One region of the Rhizobium sp. CBN3 genome, then DNA from elsewhere that is predicted to be linked to it. Evidence: predicted binding sites of a transcription regulator. Region 1 holds the regulator's gene; the other holds the start of a gene.

Region 1 (7,802 bases):
GGCGATGATATCGGTGATTGCAGTCATGGGTTCTTCCTGCTCGGTGGGTGATAAGTCGGTCGAAGCCTGTCATAATCGAAGGCGTGCAAATTACAATGCTGCAATTTCCGGCCTTCGAACCAGCATGCCGTCGTGGCCTAAACCACGATCATGTCAGTCTGTTGAACGTCAGGCCTTGGCGATCGCGTCGAAGGCAAGCAGCTTCTCAAGCAATCGCGGCATGTCCTTGAGATAAACCATGTTCGGGCCGTCGGACGGTGCGTTGTCGGGGTCCTGGTGGGTTTCGAGGAAGACGCCTGCAATTCCCGTCGCCACCGCCGCGCGCGCCAACGTTTCCACGAATTCGCGCTGGCCGCCCGAGGAATCGCCCTGCCCGCCCGGCTGCGCCACGGAATGGGTGGCGTCGAAAATCACGGGAGCGCCCATCGCCGCCATGATCGGCAGCGAGCGCATGTCGGAGACCAGCGTATTGTAGCCGAAGGAAGCGCCGCGCTCGCACAGCAGCACATTCGGATTGCCGCTGGCGTTGAGTTTCTTCAGGACGTTCTTCATATCCCACGGCGCCAGGAACTGGCCCTTCTTGACATTGACGGCGCGGCCGGTTCTGGCGGCGGCGATCAGAAGGTCGGTCTGGCGGCAAAGGAAGGCCGGGATCTGCAGGACATCGACCACCTTGGCCACCTCGGCGCATTGCTCGGCCGTATGGACGTCGGTTATGACGGGAAAGCCGAATTCCTTCTTCAGGTCGGCAAAGACCTCCATGCCCTTTTCCAGGCCAATGCCGCGCTCGGCCGAAAGCGAGGTCCGGTTGGCCTTGTCGAATGAGCTCTTGTAGACCAGCCCGATGTCAAGCTTTGCGCAAAGCTCCTTCAGCGTGCCGGCTACCATGAAGGCGTGGTCGCGGCTCTCCATCTGGCAGGGGCCGGCAATCAGCGACAGACGGGCGGTATTGGAAAAGGTGACCTGGCCTGCGCCTTCGCCGATCCTGACTTCGGAATTCGTGTCGATGCTCATCGTGTTTCCTCGAAGGCGAAGAGCGCACCCTGCCCGGGCGTGGGCTTCACCAGAATACGGTTGTTCTTGCGCGTGTAGGTCACCCCGTTAGCAGCCAAATGCGCTTCTGTCACGGCAAGATCGACGACAGTGAAGAGGATTGCCCGCCCCCGCAGGCCGCGATCGGCTGACGAGACTGCAGTCTCGAAATAGGCCTCCAGCCCTTCCGGCGTCATCAGGCTGATCTTCGCATTCGATGCCGCGATATTCATGCCGAAACCGGTTTTCTCCACCGCCGCCTGCCCCATCGCAAGTCCGACGAAGGCGGCGAATGCCGCCGGCTCCGGCGCACAAAGCGCGATCTCGGCAATGCCGATCACGCCATTGGCATGCGTCTCCAGCGCGGCGCGATCTGTCGGGAACGAATTAATGCGCTGGCAGGTAAAGAGAAAGAAATCGGGGGCGCGCAAATCAGCTGCAAAGGCCAGCTTGAAGCTGCCGACGCTCTCCGAACCATCCGGCATCCGCATCGGTCGGCTGAACTGCAACATCTCACCGGCGCTCGCGCCGTTGCCGACGAAGCGCTTATGATCGAGGCCGGCATCCTCGCTGAGGAAGGCCAGCGCAGAAAGTCCCTCCTCGCCGCAGCGGAAACGGAAGGCGCGATTGCGGGCGATGAAGACATTGCCCTGGCGGGCCGCTGCCTCGCTCTCCTCGACACTCGCCACGCCGAGCGGCTCCAGATAGGTCTTGTCGGCGAAAAAGACGCAGGCATTCTCCGTTCCGAAGGGATGGCGCGCATCGGCGGCGACGGTGAAACCGAGCTTGCCGAGCCTTTCACGCGCCAGATCGATATTGACCACGGGCAGCACGACATGATCCAGCGGGTGCGACTTGGCGGAATGCGCGTTCATGAATATCCCTCCTGAAACCGGCAAGAGATGTGCGACAGCACCTCACTCAATGCAAGACATGTGTGCCAATCCGGCGAATGAAAATAAAAATCTCGACGAGTTGGCGCGAAGTTTTACGGAAATTTAGCTACTTGCGGAACACATATGGAACATATAGTGTCCGTTCTGGATTTGTTTCAATCACGGGGTCTGACGTCGATGCTCACGCGCAAACAACAGGAGCTTCTCCTTTTCATCCATGAGCGCATGAAGGAATCCGGCGTTCCTCCCTCTTTCGACGAAATGAAGGATGCCCTGGATCTCGCCTCGAAATCCGGCATTCACCGGCTGATCACGGCGCTCGAGGAGCGCGGCTTCATTCGCCGCCTACCGAACCGCGCCCGGGCGCTCGAAGTGATCAAGCTTCCGGAGGCCTATAACCCCAGTCTTCAGCGTCGCGGTTTTTCGCCGAGCGTCATCGAGGGCAGCCTCGGCAAGCCCCAGCCGGTCGCCGCCCCCGCTGCGCCAAAGCCGGTCGCCGACAATGGCAACTCCATCTCCGTGCCGGTCATGGGGCGTATCGCCGCCGGCGTTCCGATCTCGGCGATCCAGAACAACACTCACGATATCGTCGTTCCCGCGGATATGCTCGGCTCCGGTGAGCACTATGCGCTGGAGGTCAAAGGCGATTCGATGATCGACGCCGGCATCTTCGACGGCGATACCGTGATCATCCGCAACGGCAGCACCGCAAGTCCCGGCGATATCGTCGTTGCCCTCGTCGATGACGAGGAAGCAACGCTGAAGCGTTTCCGCCGCAAGGGTGCCTCGATCGCGCTCGAGGCCGCCAACCCGGCCTACGAGACCCGCATCTTCGGGCCCGACCGGGTCAAGGTGCAGGGCAAGCTCGTCGGCCTCATCCGTCGCTATCACTGACGCCGGATAGGCTGGAATCGGTAAAACGATCGTTGCGCCAATCATAGGCGCGATGGCGCATCCATGGTCGCGACAAAGCATCGAAGGCGGTGGTGACCTCCGGGCCGCTGTCGGCGAAGCGCAATTCGACGGAACCGGTCCTGCGTAGCGTCTCGCCGGTGAAAAGCGCGCCACCTGAACGGCAGTTGTTGAAACGCAGACGGACCGAGGTCACGACGATATCGGCCGTATCGCAGGCCGGGCCAAGATAGGCGGCATTGTCGATGACGGTGACGATATGGCCATTGCCGAGTCTTGATGTGCACCAGGCCTTCTTGACGCAGGAAAAGCGGTTTGCTTCACCGCCTGCTGCGGCTGCCCGCATCGCTGCACTCGCTTCGTTCTGCTGATCGCGGGAAAGCCTGACACGGCGGTCTTCTCCTTCCGCCGGGATAGCCGGACCATCCAGCATCTTCGGCGGATCATGTGTCGGCAGGACCAGCGCTCGCTGCCACTGGTCGAAGATGAAATCCGGCGGGTTTTCACGGTTGGAAGCTATTGCCTCAGCCGCGACGACCGCAACCAGACTGCCATCCTCCGAAATCACCAGATCCGGCGGCCGGGGAACCGGCAGAAGCAGCACGATAAGGGTCGAGATGGCGATGATCGATGTGCCGATATGGCGCAGCCGGGTACGCAGCAGCGTCAGCAGCAGAAAGCCTGCCACCGCCATTGCGAAATACCAGCCGGGCAAGCGGCCGATGCCGATATCCCCGCCCCAGCCGGACACCGTCTTGGCAACCGCAATCACCAGATCGAGGCCGAATCCGACCACCTTCCAGAGCGGAGCGTCCAGACCGAAAGGCATGAGCAACATCGCCAGCAACCCGGCCGGCATGACGATGAAGGAGATGATCGGCATCGTCGCAAGATTTGCCGGCAGGCCATAAGCCGTCAGGCGATGAAAATGCTCGATCGAAAACAGTGCGGTGGAAAAGCCGCCGATCAGCGAGGTGAGGAAGACGCCGCCGAAGAAACTGGCGACTACGGCCACCGGCCTGATGATCGGCAATTTCGGAAAAGCGTTTTCGCGGACACGCCTGTCCTTCCACAGCTGATAGCCCGATACCAAAGCCAATGTCGCGGCAAAGGACATCTGAAAGCTCGGTCCCAATACTTCCGAAGGTGAAATGGCGATGATGATGAGCGCTGAGAGAACGACATTGCGCAGGCTGATCGACGGCCGGTCGAAGAAGACGGCAATCAGCATGATGGCCATCATGATAAAAGCGCGCTCGGCCGAAACCCCGAAACCGGAGATCAGGTAATAGGCGGTGACGGCGATGAGCGCACCGGCAGCGGCGATCTTCTTTGTCGGACAGGCTTGGGCGACACCGGGAAAGAGGCTGAGCAGCATCCGGAAGCCGACGAAGAAGATGCCGGCCGACAGCGCCATGTTGAGGCCCGAGATTGCGACGATATGGGCAAGGCCGGACTGGCGCAGCGCCTCCGTCGTCGTCTTCGAGATGGCGCGCCGTTCATCCGTCACCAGGGCAGCGGCAAAAGCGCCGGTGTCGCCGGGCAGGATCGATCTTATGCGGTCGCCGATGCTGCTGCGCAGCCGGTAGAGCCATTCGAGCAGCGCGTCCGACGTCCACCTGGCCGCCTGCGGGCCGACCTGCGCGTCGAGCTTCTCCGGCGCACCGTAGAAGAAACCGTTGGCGCCGATGCCGTCGAAATAGGCACCGAAGGAGAAGTCGTTGAGCGCGGGAAGTGCGGGGCCTGCCGGCGGCGTCAGCCGTGCCCTGCCGGTGATGATGTCGCCGATCTCGAAAGGCACATCGGCGCCCCGGACGATCCCGGTGATGCGTCTTGGCGGCCGTTTCAACTCCGGCGCCTCGGTGCCGGTGACGGCAAGAATGTAGCGCCAGCGCCCGCGGCCGTCGCCTTCCCGCCGTTCGACGCGGCCGGTCACCGTCGTTGTCACGGATGAATCGAGGATCGCCGTCGAAGCCCGCCAGCTCTCGAACTGAGCCGAGAGCATGCCGCCGGCGAAAAGTGCGAGCCCCATGAAACTTGCGCGCAAGGCCGGCCGGCTGGGACCGGTGAGGAAAACCGCGGCCGCCGACACTAGCAGGCAGAGCAGCGATGCAACGAGGGGAAAATCCGATCCGCCGAGAAACCAGAAGGCCGAGCCGGCTCCGAGGAAGACCGGCGAGAACAGCAGCAGGCGGCCATGATCGGCCTCTTCGCCCAGCATGCAGGCTCCGGCACGCAGCGATTGCCAGGCGGCGGCCAGCAGCCGACGACGCAATGGGGTCTGCGACTGCGTCCTTACCGATTGAGTCACCACCGCAGGCGCAGGAAAATCCGGCGGATCGGCAAGGCCGACGCCCGCTTGCGGCCGCAATTCGGCTGTCGTCAATTCCTGCATGCCCCGCCCAAGATCACCCCGCGAAGTCGTCAGAATGCAACCTTCACGTAAATCCGGCAAGAATAATCGGTTGAAATAAGACGCAAAAACCAAAGGAGCAAAAGGTCAGTCGAATCATCGGCTTCCGCTATGCGTGCGGCTCATCGCTGCAGTGCCTAAAAGGTGATGCCGCAATGCACAAAATGCCATCACGGTAACTTGGCATTAGCGTCACGATCATATAGCTATCGGAAAGGACGCTTAACCCCTATGGCGCTTTTGTGGCGCCACCGACATTTCGGAGGACAGCATGACGGATCAAAGCGCTACAATAAAAATCGGTGACAAATCAGTCGACCTCGCCGTCAAAAGCGGCACGATCGGCCCGAGCGTCATCGACATCGGTGCCCTCTACAAGAACACCGCTTCCTTCACTTACGATCCGGGCTTCACCTCGACCGCATCCTGTGAATCGAAAATCACCTATATCGACGGTGACGAAGGTGTGCTGCTGCACCGTGGCTATCCGATCGAGCAGCTCGCCGAGCATGGCGATTTCCTCGAGGTCTGCTACCTCCTGCTCTACGGTGAATTGCCGACGGCTGCGCAGAAGAAGGATTTCGACTATCGCGTCACGCATCACACGATGGTGCATGAGCAGATGAGCCGCTTCTTCACCGGCTTCCGCCGTGATGCGCATCCGATGGCCGTCATGTGCGGCTGCGTCGGCGCGCTGTCGGCCTTCTATCACGACTCGACCGACATCACCGATCCGCACCAGCGCATGGTCGCCAGCCTGCGCATGATCGCCAAGATGCCGACGCTTGCCGCCATGGCCTACAAGTATCATATCGGCCAGCCCTTCGTTTACCCGAAGAACGACCTCGACTATGCGTCGAACTTCCTGCGCATGTGCTTTGCCGTCCCCTGCGAGGAATATGTGGTCAATCCGGTGCTTGCCCGCGCCATGGACCGCATCTTCATCCTGCATGCCGATCACGAGCAGAACGCCTCGACCTCGACCGTCCGTCTCGCCGGTTCGTCGGGCGCCAATCCGTTCGCCTGCATCGCCGCCGGCATTGCCTGCCTCTGGGGCCCCGCGCACGGCGGCGCCAATGAAGCCGCGCTCAACATGCTGAACGAGATCGGCACGGTCGACCACATTCCGGAATATATCGCCCGCGCCAAGGACAAGAACGATCCGTTCCGCCTGATGGGCTTCGGTCACCGCGTCTATAAGAACTACGATCCACGCGCCAAGATCATGCAGAAGACGACGCATGAAGTGCTCGGCGAACTCGGCATCAAGGACGATCCGTTGCTGGAAGTGGCGATGGAGCTGGAGCGCATCGCGCTCACCGACGAATATTTCATCGAGAAGAAACTCTATCCGAATATCGACTTCTATTCCGGCATCACGCTGAAGGCGCTGGGCTTCCCCACCACCATGTTCACCGTGCTCTTCGCGCTTGCCCGCACCGTCGGCTGGATCGCTCAGTGGAACGAGATGATCGAGGATCCGGAACAGCGTATCGGCCGTCCCCGCCAGCTCTATGTCGGCGAACCCAAGCGCGACTACATCCCGGTTTCGAAGCGCTGATCGCTTCAGAGCTCAAAAAGAAACCCGGTCAGGAATGGCCGGGTTTTTTCTTTTTCAAAACGTCGAGAAGGATTTCGGCGGCCTGTTCGCCGGGCGGCTTTTCCGTCTGCATGCGCTGCCAGATGAGATCGTAACCTTCCTTCATCGCCTTCAGCTGATAGGTATCGACCGACAGCCTTTCCATCCAGCGTGCAAGGCTTGCGCCGCGAACGACATCGTTCAGATATTCCGGCACGACCGGGTAATCGGCGATCAGGTTCGGCAGCGCGCCGGTCCAGGTCTTGATGCCCGATGTCAGCATGCGCATGATCCAGTCGACCTTGTAGGCAGAGACGACCGGAACGTCGGCAAGGGCGAGTTCGAGAATAACGGTTCCGGACGCCGCCATGGCTGCATCGGCCTCGGCAAAGGCCTTCCATTTTGCTTGCGTGCCGACGACGATCTCCGGCTTTACGGCCCACCCAGCCGTCATTTCGCGGACAAGCGCTTGCCTGTGCGTCACCGTCGGCAGAATGAAGCGTGTCGGCCCGTTGCGGGCGACGAGTTCATTCGTGGCGACCTCGAAGTAAGGCAGAAGCTTCTGGATCTCGGAGGAGCGCGATCCGGGAAGAAGCAGGATCGGGCCATTGCCTGGCTGCCTTCCCACGCGCAGGCGACGTGTCTCCAGCAGCGCTGGATCGGCGACCAGACGATGCCCGACATAGGTTGTCCTCGGACCATTGAGGCGCTGCATGGCTGCCGGTTCAAAGGGCAGGACGGCAAGCACGTGATCGACATAGCCGAGCATGCGCGTGGCGCGATATTCCTTCCAGGCCCAGACGCTTGGACAGACGTAATTGACGACCGGCAGATCGGGCAACGCGGTGCGCACCCGCTTGGCGACGCGATGGGTGAAATCGGGACTGTCGATGATGACAAGGATATCCGGTTTTGCGGCGATGATCTCAGCCGTGGTGCGACGGATCAGGCCAAACAGCCTTGGCAGCCG
Region 2 (7,802 bases), on a different contig from region 1:
TGACCGTCAACCCCTGCCCGCCCTGCTGACCCGGATGAAGATCGACGACCTGCTCGACATCGAGCCCGGCCTTGCGCAGCCAGTCGGACATCGCCTGGTGCGAAAAGCCGAGACGGACATGGGCATGTTCGTCACGAAGATATTCGAGCGTGTGCGGCGCGAGGTCGATGACCACGAGCCGCCCGCCCGGCCGCAGCATGCGCGCGGCTTCCGCGATCGCAATCTCCGGCTGATCGAAGAAATGCAGCACCTGATGGATCGTCACCAGGTCGAAATCCTGCCCCTCGAACGGAAGGTTCAGGATATCGGCGTGGCGCACCGTCGCCTTGGTGATGCGGGACTTGTCGAGATTGGCGCGCGCCACGCTCAGCATGTCGCGGCTGGCGTCGACACCGATAGCGCGGCGATAGAGCCCCGACAGGAGTTCGAGGATGCGGCCGGTGCCGGTGCCGAGATCGAGCAGCGAATCGATCGGCTGGTTGCCGAGCAGGCGAATGACGGCGGCGTCGACCTCCTCATCGGCCGCGTGCAGGCGGCGAAGCTCGTCCCATTCCGCGGCGTTGCGGCTGAAATAGGCCTGCGCCCGCTCGGCCCGCTGGCGCTTGACCTGCGAAAGCCGCTCGCCGTCGCGAAGGATGGTCGGATCATTCTCGGAGACGTGTTTCAGCAACGCCCGCACCAGCATGGCCGCCTTGCCGTCCTGCTTGAGGCGGAAATAGGCCCAGGCGCCTTCCTGATAGCGTTCGATCAGTTCGGCCTCGCCGAGCAGCTTCAGGTGGCGGGAGATACGCGGCTGCGATTGGCCGAGGATTTCGGTAAGATCGGTGACCGTCAGGTCGCCGCCGTCGAGAAGGGCCAGAAGACGCAGACGCGTGGGTTCGCCGGCCGCCTTCAAGACGTCCACCAACCCATCCAGTCCCAGCTTCAAAGGTTCGCTCATCATCAGCCCAATCAAGATATAAAGATATCTTTATGTGATTTGAAAACCGGTGGCAAGCGGCAATTCGCACTGTTCGCGAAATTGCCTGCGCAAATTGCGACAGGCCCGAGATGAAAAAAGCCCCGGTCGAACCGGGGCTTTCGCAAGTAGAAACGAAGCAGGATCAGCGTGTCAGGCGCTTATGCGCCTGGCTGCCCGGGTTGAGCGCATCCGGGCCGAGGCGGCGGATCTTGTCCTGCTCGTAATCCTCGAAATTGCCTTCGAACCATTCGACATGGCCCTCGCCTTCGAAAGCCAGGATATGCGTGGCCAGACGGTCGAGGAACATGCGGTCGTGGCTGATGATGATGGCGCAGCCGGCGAAATTCTCGAGCGCGTTTTCGAGAGCGCCGAGCGTTTCGGTATCGAGGTCGTTGGTCGGTTCGTCGAGCAGCAGAACGTTGCCGCCGGCCTTCAGCATCTTGGCGAGGTGCACACGGTTGCGCTGACCGCCCGAGAGATTGCCGACCTTCTGCTGCTGGTCGCCGCCCTTGAAGTTGAAGGCGCCGCAATAGGCACGCGAGTTCATGTCGAACTTGCCGAGCTTGATGATTTCGGCGCCGCCGGAGATTTCCTCCCAGACCGTCTTGTCGGCGGCTAGCGCGTCGCGGCTCTGGTCGACATAACCGAGATGCACGGTCTCGCCGATGCGGATCGAGCCGCTATCCGGCTTTTCCTGGCCGGTGATCATCTTGAACAGGGTCGTCTTGCCGGCGCCGTTCGGGCCGATGATGCCGACGATGCCGCCCGGCGGCAGCTTGATCGACAGATCGTCGATCAGCGTGCGACCCTCGAAGCCCTTGGTGATGCCTTCCAACTCGATGACCACCTGGCCGAGCCGTTCGCTCACCGGGATGATAATCTGCGCGTCGCCGGGACGCTGCTTCTCGGCCGCCTCCACCAATTGCTCGTAGGATTTGATACGCGCTTTCGACTTGGCCTGGCGAGCCTTCGGGCTGGAAGCAATCCATTCCTGCTCGCGGCTGATCGCCTTCTGGCGTGATGCCTCTTCGCGGTTTTCCTGCAGCATGCGCTTGGCCTTGGCCTGCAGATAGGCGGAGTAGTTGCCTTCGTAAGGGATGCCGCGGCCGCGATCGAGTTCAAGGATCCAGCCGGTGACGTTGTCCAGGAAGTAGCGGTCGTGGGTAATCATCATCACGGCGCCGGGATAGTCGCGCAGGTGCTTTTCGAGCCAGGCGATGGTTTCGGCGTCGAGATGGTTGGTCGGTTCGTCGAGCAGCAGCAGATCGGGCTGCGAGAGCAGCAGGCGGCAGAGCGCGATGCGACGACGCTCTCCACCGGAAAGGCTGGTGACTTCGGCATCGCGCGGCGGGCAACGCAGGGCTTCCATCGCCATCTCGACCTGGCTTTCCAGATCCCAGAGGTTCTGGCTGTCGATGATGTCTTGGAGCTTCGCTCCCTCTTCCGCGGTCTCGTCCGAATAGTTCATCATCAACTCGTTGTAACGATCGACGATAGCCGTCTTCGCGGCAACACCTTCCATGACGTTCTCGAAAACCGTCTTGGTCGGGTCGAGTTTCGGCTCCTGCTCGAGATAGCCGACCGTGGCACCCTCTGCGAGCCAGGCTTCGCCGGTATACTCCTTGTCCTGGCCGGCGATGATGCGCAGCACAGTGGATTTACCGGCGCCGTTTGGCCCGAGGATGCCGATCTTGGCATCCGGGTAGAAGGAAAGGTGAATGTTCTCCAGGATCTTCTTGTTGCCATAAGCCTTGTTGAGGCCGGACATATGATAGATGAATTGACGTGCCATGCTGCGCTGCTCCGGGCGGGAAACTTCATTTCGTGCCGCTATGTAGGCGAAACAGCGCCTGTGAGCAACGCCGAAACCCGTTTACGCCGGATTCCGGTCAGAAGCCCGCCGCATCGACAACGCCCTCGTCACAGCCGAACGAGGTTTTTCCCGCTCCCTGGATCAGATCGGCAAGGCCCGCGCTTTTTGCCGATGCCGTTCCCGCATCCGCAGACAGGCCGATCGTCAACTCGCTGATCACCCTGGCATTGCCGGCTCGCCGGCAGCTCATCTTGACGCGCTCGCCCGCACCCGGCCCGAAGCTCTTGTCGAAAGCAGCCTTGACCGCCTCGGCCTTGACCGTCTTGCCGATATTGGCGGCAAAGAGATCGCGCACGGCCGATGCGTTGAGCGCCTCCACCAGATGGACGCCGACGCCGAAATATTCCTCCACGCTCATTTTCGTGCAGGTGCCATGCTTTATCCATTCGTGCCGTTCGAGGCCGGACTGCGTGCCGGGCATCGCCTTTGCAAGCGACGCCTGCGTCTCGGCCGAAAGCGCGACATCAGGCAATGTATCCCATTTGCCGTCCTTGTCGGCAGCCTTCTGGTCGTCGCTGACGCCGCAATAATCCTGCCGCATCGGCCACAGGCCGTGCAGCGAGAAATTCGTCGCGTCATGGCGCTCGCCGGTCTGGCTGGCGCATTCGGGCTTCTTCTGGTTCGTCTGGCAGAAAGCGGGCTGCCAGCTCGCAGCAAGAATGAAACGGGTACGGCCCTCGGCCTCCTGCGCCACGGCAGCGCCGGCAAGGATCATCGACACGGCGAACGTAAAGGTACGCAACTGCATGCTGCTCATTTCAACCCCCAAAGAAGAACAATGCAGGAACAGATAAGCACAAAGAGTAAACGGCAGCAACCCTGAATCGCAACTATCCTGGAATTTGTTATCGACTGAGCCTCGCCGGAAACAGTCGGCCGTTCCGGGGAGCTCACTGTTCTTGAGTCACGCACGGACGCTGTCGCACTTATGGTTGCAGAATATTCGTTTAAATCGATTCCGCTTTAAGGAATTATGCAGTAGCGATCTGCTCTGCTGCGGCAGGGAGGATCCGGATGTTTTCTGATACGCAAAGACTCGCCATAGGGGAAGCGTCTCTGGCCTATCACCATGCCGAGGCTACCCACCCGGCACGCGGCATCCTATTGGTCTCGCACGGCCTGGCGGAGCACTCGAAGCGATATGGCCGCTTTGCCGAGGCGATGGCGGCGCGCGGCTATCACGTCTATGCCCATGATCACCGCGGCCATGGCGAGACGACCGCGCCCGACGCGCCGATCGGCCGCTTCGCCGGCCGCAATGGCGTCGACCGGGTGATCGGCGACGTCATCGCCATGCGCGCCCATGCGGCCTCGCGCCATCCCGGCCTCAAGGTGATCCTCTTCGGCCACTCGATGGGCGGCCTCGTGGCGCTCAATGCCGCCGTCACCGCTCCGGCCGACTTCGACGCCGTCGCCGTGTGGAATTCGAATTTCACCGTCGGCCTTGCCGGCCGAGCCGCCCAGGCGATCCTGCTTGCCGAGCGGATGCTGAAGGGCTCCGACGTGCCGAGCGGCCTCTTGCCGAAGCTCACCTTCGCAGCTTGGGGAAAATCGATCCCGGACCGCCGCACCGAGCTTGACTGGCTGTCGCGCCATGCCGATGAAGTCGACAAATATATCGTCGATCCGCTCTGCGGCTTCGATGCTTCGGTCTCCCTCTGGCTCGATCTCTTCGAACTGACGTTTCGCGCACCGCAGAAGCTCCATCTCGACCGCCTGCCGCGCGACATGCCGATCCATCTGGTCGGCGGCGGCGAGGATCCGGCGACGGAGCGTGGAAAAGCCGTGCTCTGGCTGTCAAACCATTTGAAAGCCCAAGGCTTCTCTCGTATCAGCGCTCAGATATATCAGGATATGCGACACGAAACGCTGAACGAGATCGGCGCCGACGCGGCGACCGCCGCCTTCGCGCACTGGTGCGACGAGGCACTCGCAAGATCCTGAGGCAGAGAGATTCCATCATGAGCAGCACTTCCGCCCGCCCCGCTTCGTCCGCCTCCGAGGTGACGACGGGGCTTGCGCTGATGTTTCTGTCGGTGATGGTCTCGCCGCTCATCGATATCTTCGCCAAGCTTGCCGTCGTCACCGTCCCGTCCGCCGAGATCACCGCCGGCCGCTTCGTTGTGCAGGCACTCTGCATGCTGCCGATCGTGCTATGGCGGCGCAGCTTTGCCGATTTTTCTTGGCGCCAGAGCCTGTTCCACGCCATCCGCGGCTTCATCATCACCGTCTCGATGATCTCTTTCGTCACCACGTTGAAATACATGGCGGTCGCCGACGCGATCGCGATCTTCTTCATCGAGCCGATTATCGTGACCATCCTCGGCGGCATTTTCCTCAAGGAGACGATCGGCTGGCGGCGTTACACCGCCTGCGGCGTCGGCTTCTTCGGGGCGATGCTGATAATTCAGCCGAGTTTCGAAGAGGTCGGCTACATCGCGCTCCTGCCCGTCCTGACGGCGCTCTGCGTCGCAACCTTCGTGTTGATGACCCGCGTCCTCTCACACAGCGAGGACCCTTGGTCGATGCAGTTTCAGATGGGCATCTGGGGCTTGCTCTTCTGCGCCCTCCTGCTTTTTGTCGGTGAAGGAAGCGGCTCCGATCTCTTCGATCCCGTCATGCCTGTAGGCAGCGCCTGGTTCTACGTCGCCGGCGTCGGGGCTATGGCCGCCATAGCCGGAATCCTCGGCGTCTACGCCTATCGGGCAGCACCGGCGTCGACGCTGGCACCGCTGCAATATCTCGAGATCGTCTCAGCTACGGTCTTCGCCTGGCTTGTTTTCGGCGATTTTCCGGATGCGATCAAATGGCTCGGCATCACGATCATCATGGCGTCGGGCTTCTACATCCTATGGCGCGAGCGCCGCTTTGCTTCAAAGCCCGTATCCGATACATCTGAGGTGACGCTGGCGCCGTAGACACCGACGGGAGGAACATGACCGAGACCGCGACGAACAAGCCGCCGCTTGCCGGCATCCGGGTGATCGAGCTTGCCCGCGTGCTCGCCGGCCCCTGGGCGGGCCAGATGCTTGCCGATCTCGGCGCCGACGTCATCAAGGTGGAAAATCCCGACGGTGGCGACGACACCCGCCAATGGGGCCCGCCCTTCGTGGAAGGGGCCGACGGCGAAAATCTCTCGGCCGCCTATTATCACGCCGCCAATCGCGGCAAGCGCTCCATCACCGCCGACCTCAAGAGCCCTGAAGGCCAGGAACTCGTCCGTCGTCTCATAGCCACCGCCGATGTGGTGATCGAGAATTTCAAGGTCGGAGGCCTCGTCAAATACGGGCTCGACTACGATAGCGTTCGCGAGGTGAACCCGAGGCTCGTCTATTGCTCGATCACAGGCTTCGGCCAGACCGGCCCCTATGCCGGCCTCGCCGGCTATGATTACATCGTTCAGGGCATGTCCGGATTCATGTCGATAACGGGCGAACCGGACGGCCAGCCGATGAAGGCGGGCGTGGCGATCGCCGACATCTTCACCGGCATCTATGCCGTTTCGGCGATCGAGGCCGCCCTGATCCATGCGCTGAAGTCAGGCGAAGGCCAGTTGATCGACATGGCGCTGCTCGATGTGCAATCGGCCGTCCTCGCCAATCAGAACATGAATTACCTCATCTCCGGCGCCGCACCGACCCGCCTTGGCAACGCCCATCCGAACATCTCGCCCTATGAGGTCGTGCCGACGGCCGACGGTTATCTCATCCTGGCCGTCGGCAATGACGGCCAGTTCCGCCGCCTCTCTACCATTCTCGGCCTGGAGACAATCGCGGATGACGCGCGTTTCTCCACCAACAAGGCCCGCGTCGCCAACCGCGGCGAGCTGCGCCGCCTGATTTCCACGGAGACGCTGAAATGGCAGAAGGCGGATCTCCTGAAGGCCTGCGAGCAGAACGCGGTTCCATCAGGCGCGATCAACACGATCGAGGAAATGTTCGCCGACCCGCAGGTGCAGGCCCGCGGCCTGCGCATCGACCTTGCCGATGCCGCCGGGACCGTCATCCCCGGGGTCAGGACGCCGGTGGTGCTGTCGGAAACACCGTTGCGCTACAACAGGCCGAGCCCGCGTCTCGGTGAACACAGGGAAGAAATTCTGGCCGAACTCGCCGAGCTTGAGAGGAAGGCATCGTCATGAAAAAGGTATCCTTATGAAAAAGACGGGCGGGGAATTGATCGTCGAGGCGCTGAAGGCGAATGGCGTCAAGCGTCTTTCCTGCGTGCCCGGCGAGAGTTTCCTCGCCGTTCTCGACGCCTTGCGCGACAGCGATATCGACGTCCTCGTCTGCCGGCAGGAAGGCGGGGCGGCGATGATGGCCGATTGCTGGGGCAGACTGACCGGCGAGCCCGGCATCTGCATGGTGACCCGCGGTCCCGGCGCCACCAACGCCTCCGCCGGCCTGCATATATCGAGACAGGATTCTATCCCGATGATCCTCTTCATCGGCCAGGTGCAGCGAGAGGCCCGTGAACGGGAGGCCTTCCAGGAGGTCGAGTTCCGCCGCGCCTTCACCGAATTCGCCAAATGGGTGGGCGAGATCGACGACGCCGCCCGCATTCCCGAATTCGTCACCCGCGCCTTTGCGGTCGCAACCTCCGGCCGTCCCGGCCCCGTGGTGCTGACGCTGCCGGAAGACATGCTACGCGACGAGGTCGAGGCGCCCCGCGCCAGGCGTTATGCCAGCGTCGAGGCCCATCCCGGCCGCAGCCAGATCGACGATCTTTATGTAAGACTCTTGAAGGCCGAACGGCCGATGGTGATCCTCGGCGGCACACGCTGGGATGCCGATGCCGTCGCCGATTTCGCAATCTTCGCAGAGCGTTTTCAGCTGCCGGTGGGCTGCTCCTTCCGCCGGCAGATGCTGTTTGATCATCTCCATCCCTGTTATGCCGGCGATGTCGGCATCGGCATCAATCCGGCGCTCGCCAAGGAGATCAAGGAGAGCGACCTGCTGATCCTGCTCGGCG

The links. Region 1 encodes LexA, which represses DNA repair genes until DNA is damaged. Its sites were predicted from a motif close to TGTTCNNNNTGTGTTCNG; they were not measured.
Region 2: a site for LexA is predicted at 3,606-3,623, ahead of QWJ46_RS21600 (ribonuclease). Genes of this name have one in related genera too.

What each region holds. Positions count from the first base shown of each region.
Region 1 covers NZ_JAULSE010000020.1:39,576-47,377, forward strand. Annotated here, with positions in the region: gene eno (phosphopyruvate hydratase) at 1-27, opposite strand, end outside; gene kdsA (3-deoxy-8-phosphooctulonate synthase) at 169-1,014, opposite strand; gene QWJ46_RS24430 (VOC family protein) at 1,011-1,907, opposite strand; gene lexA (transcriptional repressor LexA) at 2,106-2,822, shown strand; gene QWJ46_RS24440 (ComEC/Rec2 family competence protein) at 2,803-5,235, opposite strand; gene gltA (citrate synthase) at 5,525-6,814, shown strand; gene lpxB (lipid-A-disaccharide synthase) at 6,843-7,802, opposite strand, start outside.
Region 2 covers NZ_JAULSE010000015.1:59,669-67,470, reverse strand. Annotated here, with positions in the region: gene QWJ46_RS21610 (metalloregulator ArsR/SmtB family transcription factor) at 1-940, opposite strand, end outside; gene ettA (energy-dependent translational throttle protein EttA) at 1,104-2,753, opposite strand; gene QWJ46_RS21600 (ribonuclease) at 2,851-3,591, opposite strand; gene QWJ46_RS21595 (alpha/beta fold hydrolase) at 3,849-4,778, shown strand; gene QWJ46_RS21590 (DMT family transporter) at 4,796-5,752, shown strand; gene QWJ46_RS21585 (CaiB/BaiF CoA-transferase family protein) at 5,770-6,972, shown strand; gene QWJ46_RS21580 (thiamine pyrophosphate-binding protein) at 6,986-7,802, shown strand, end outside.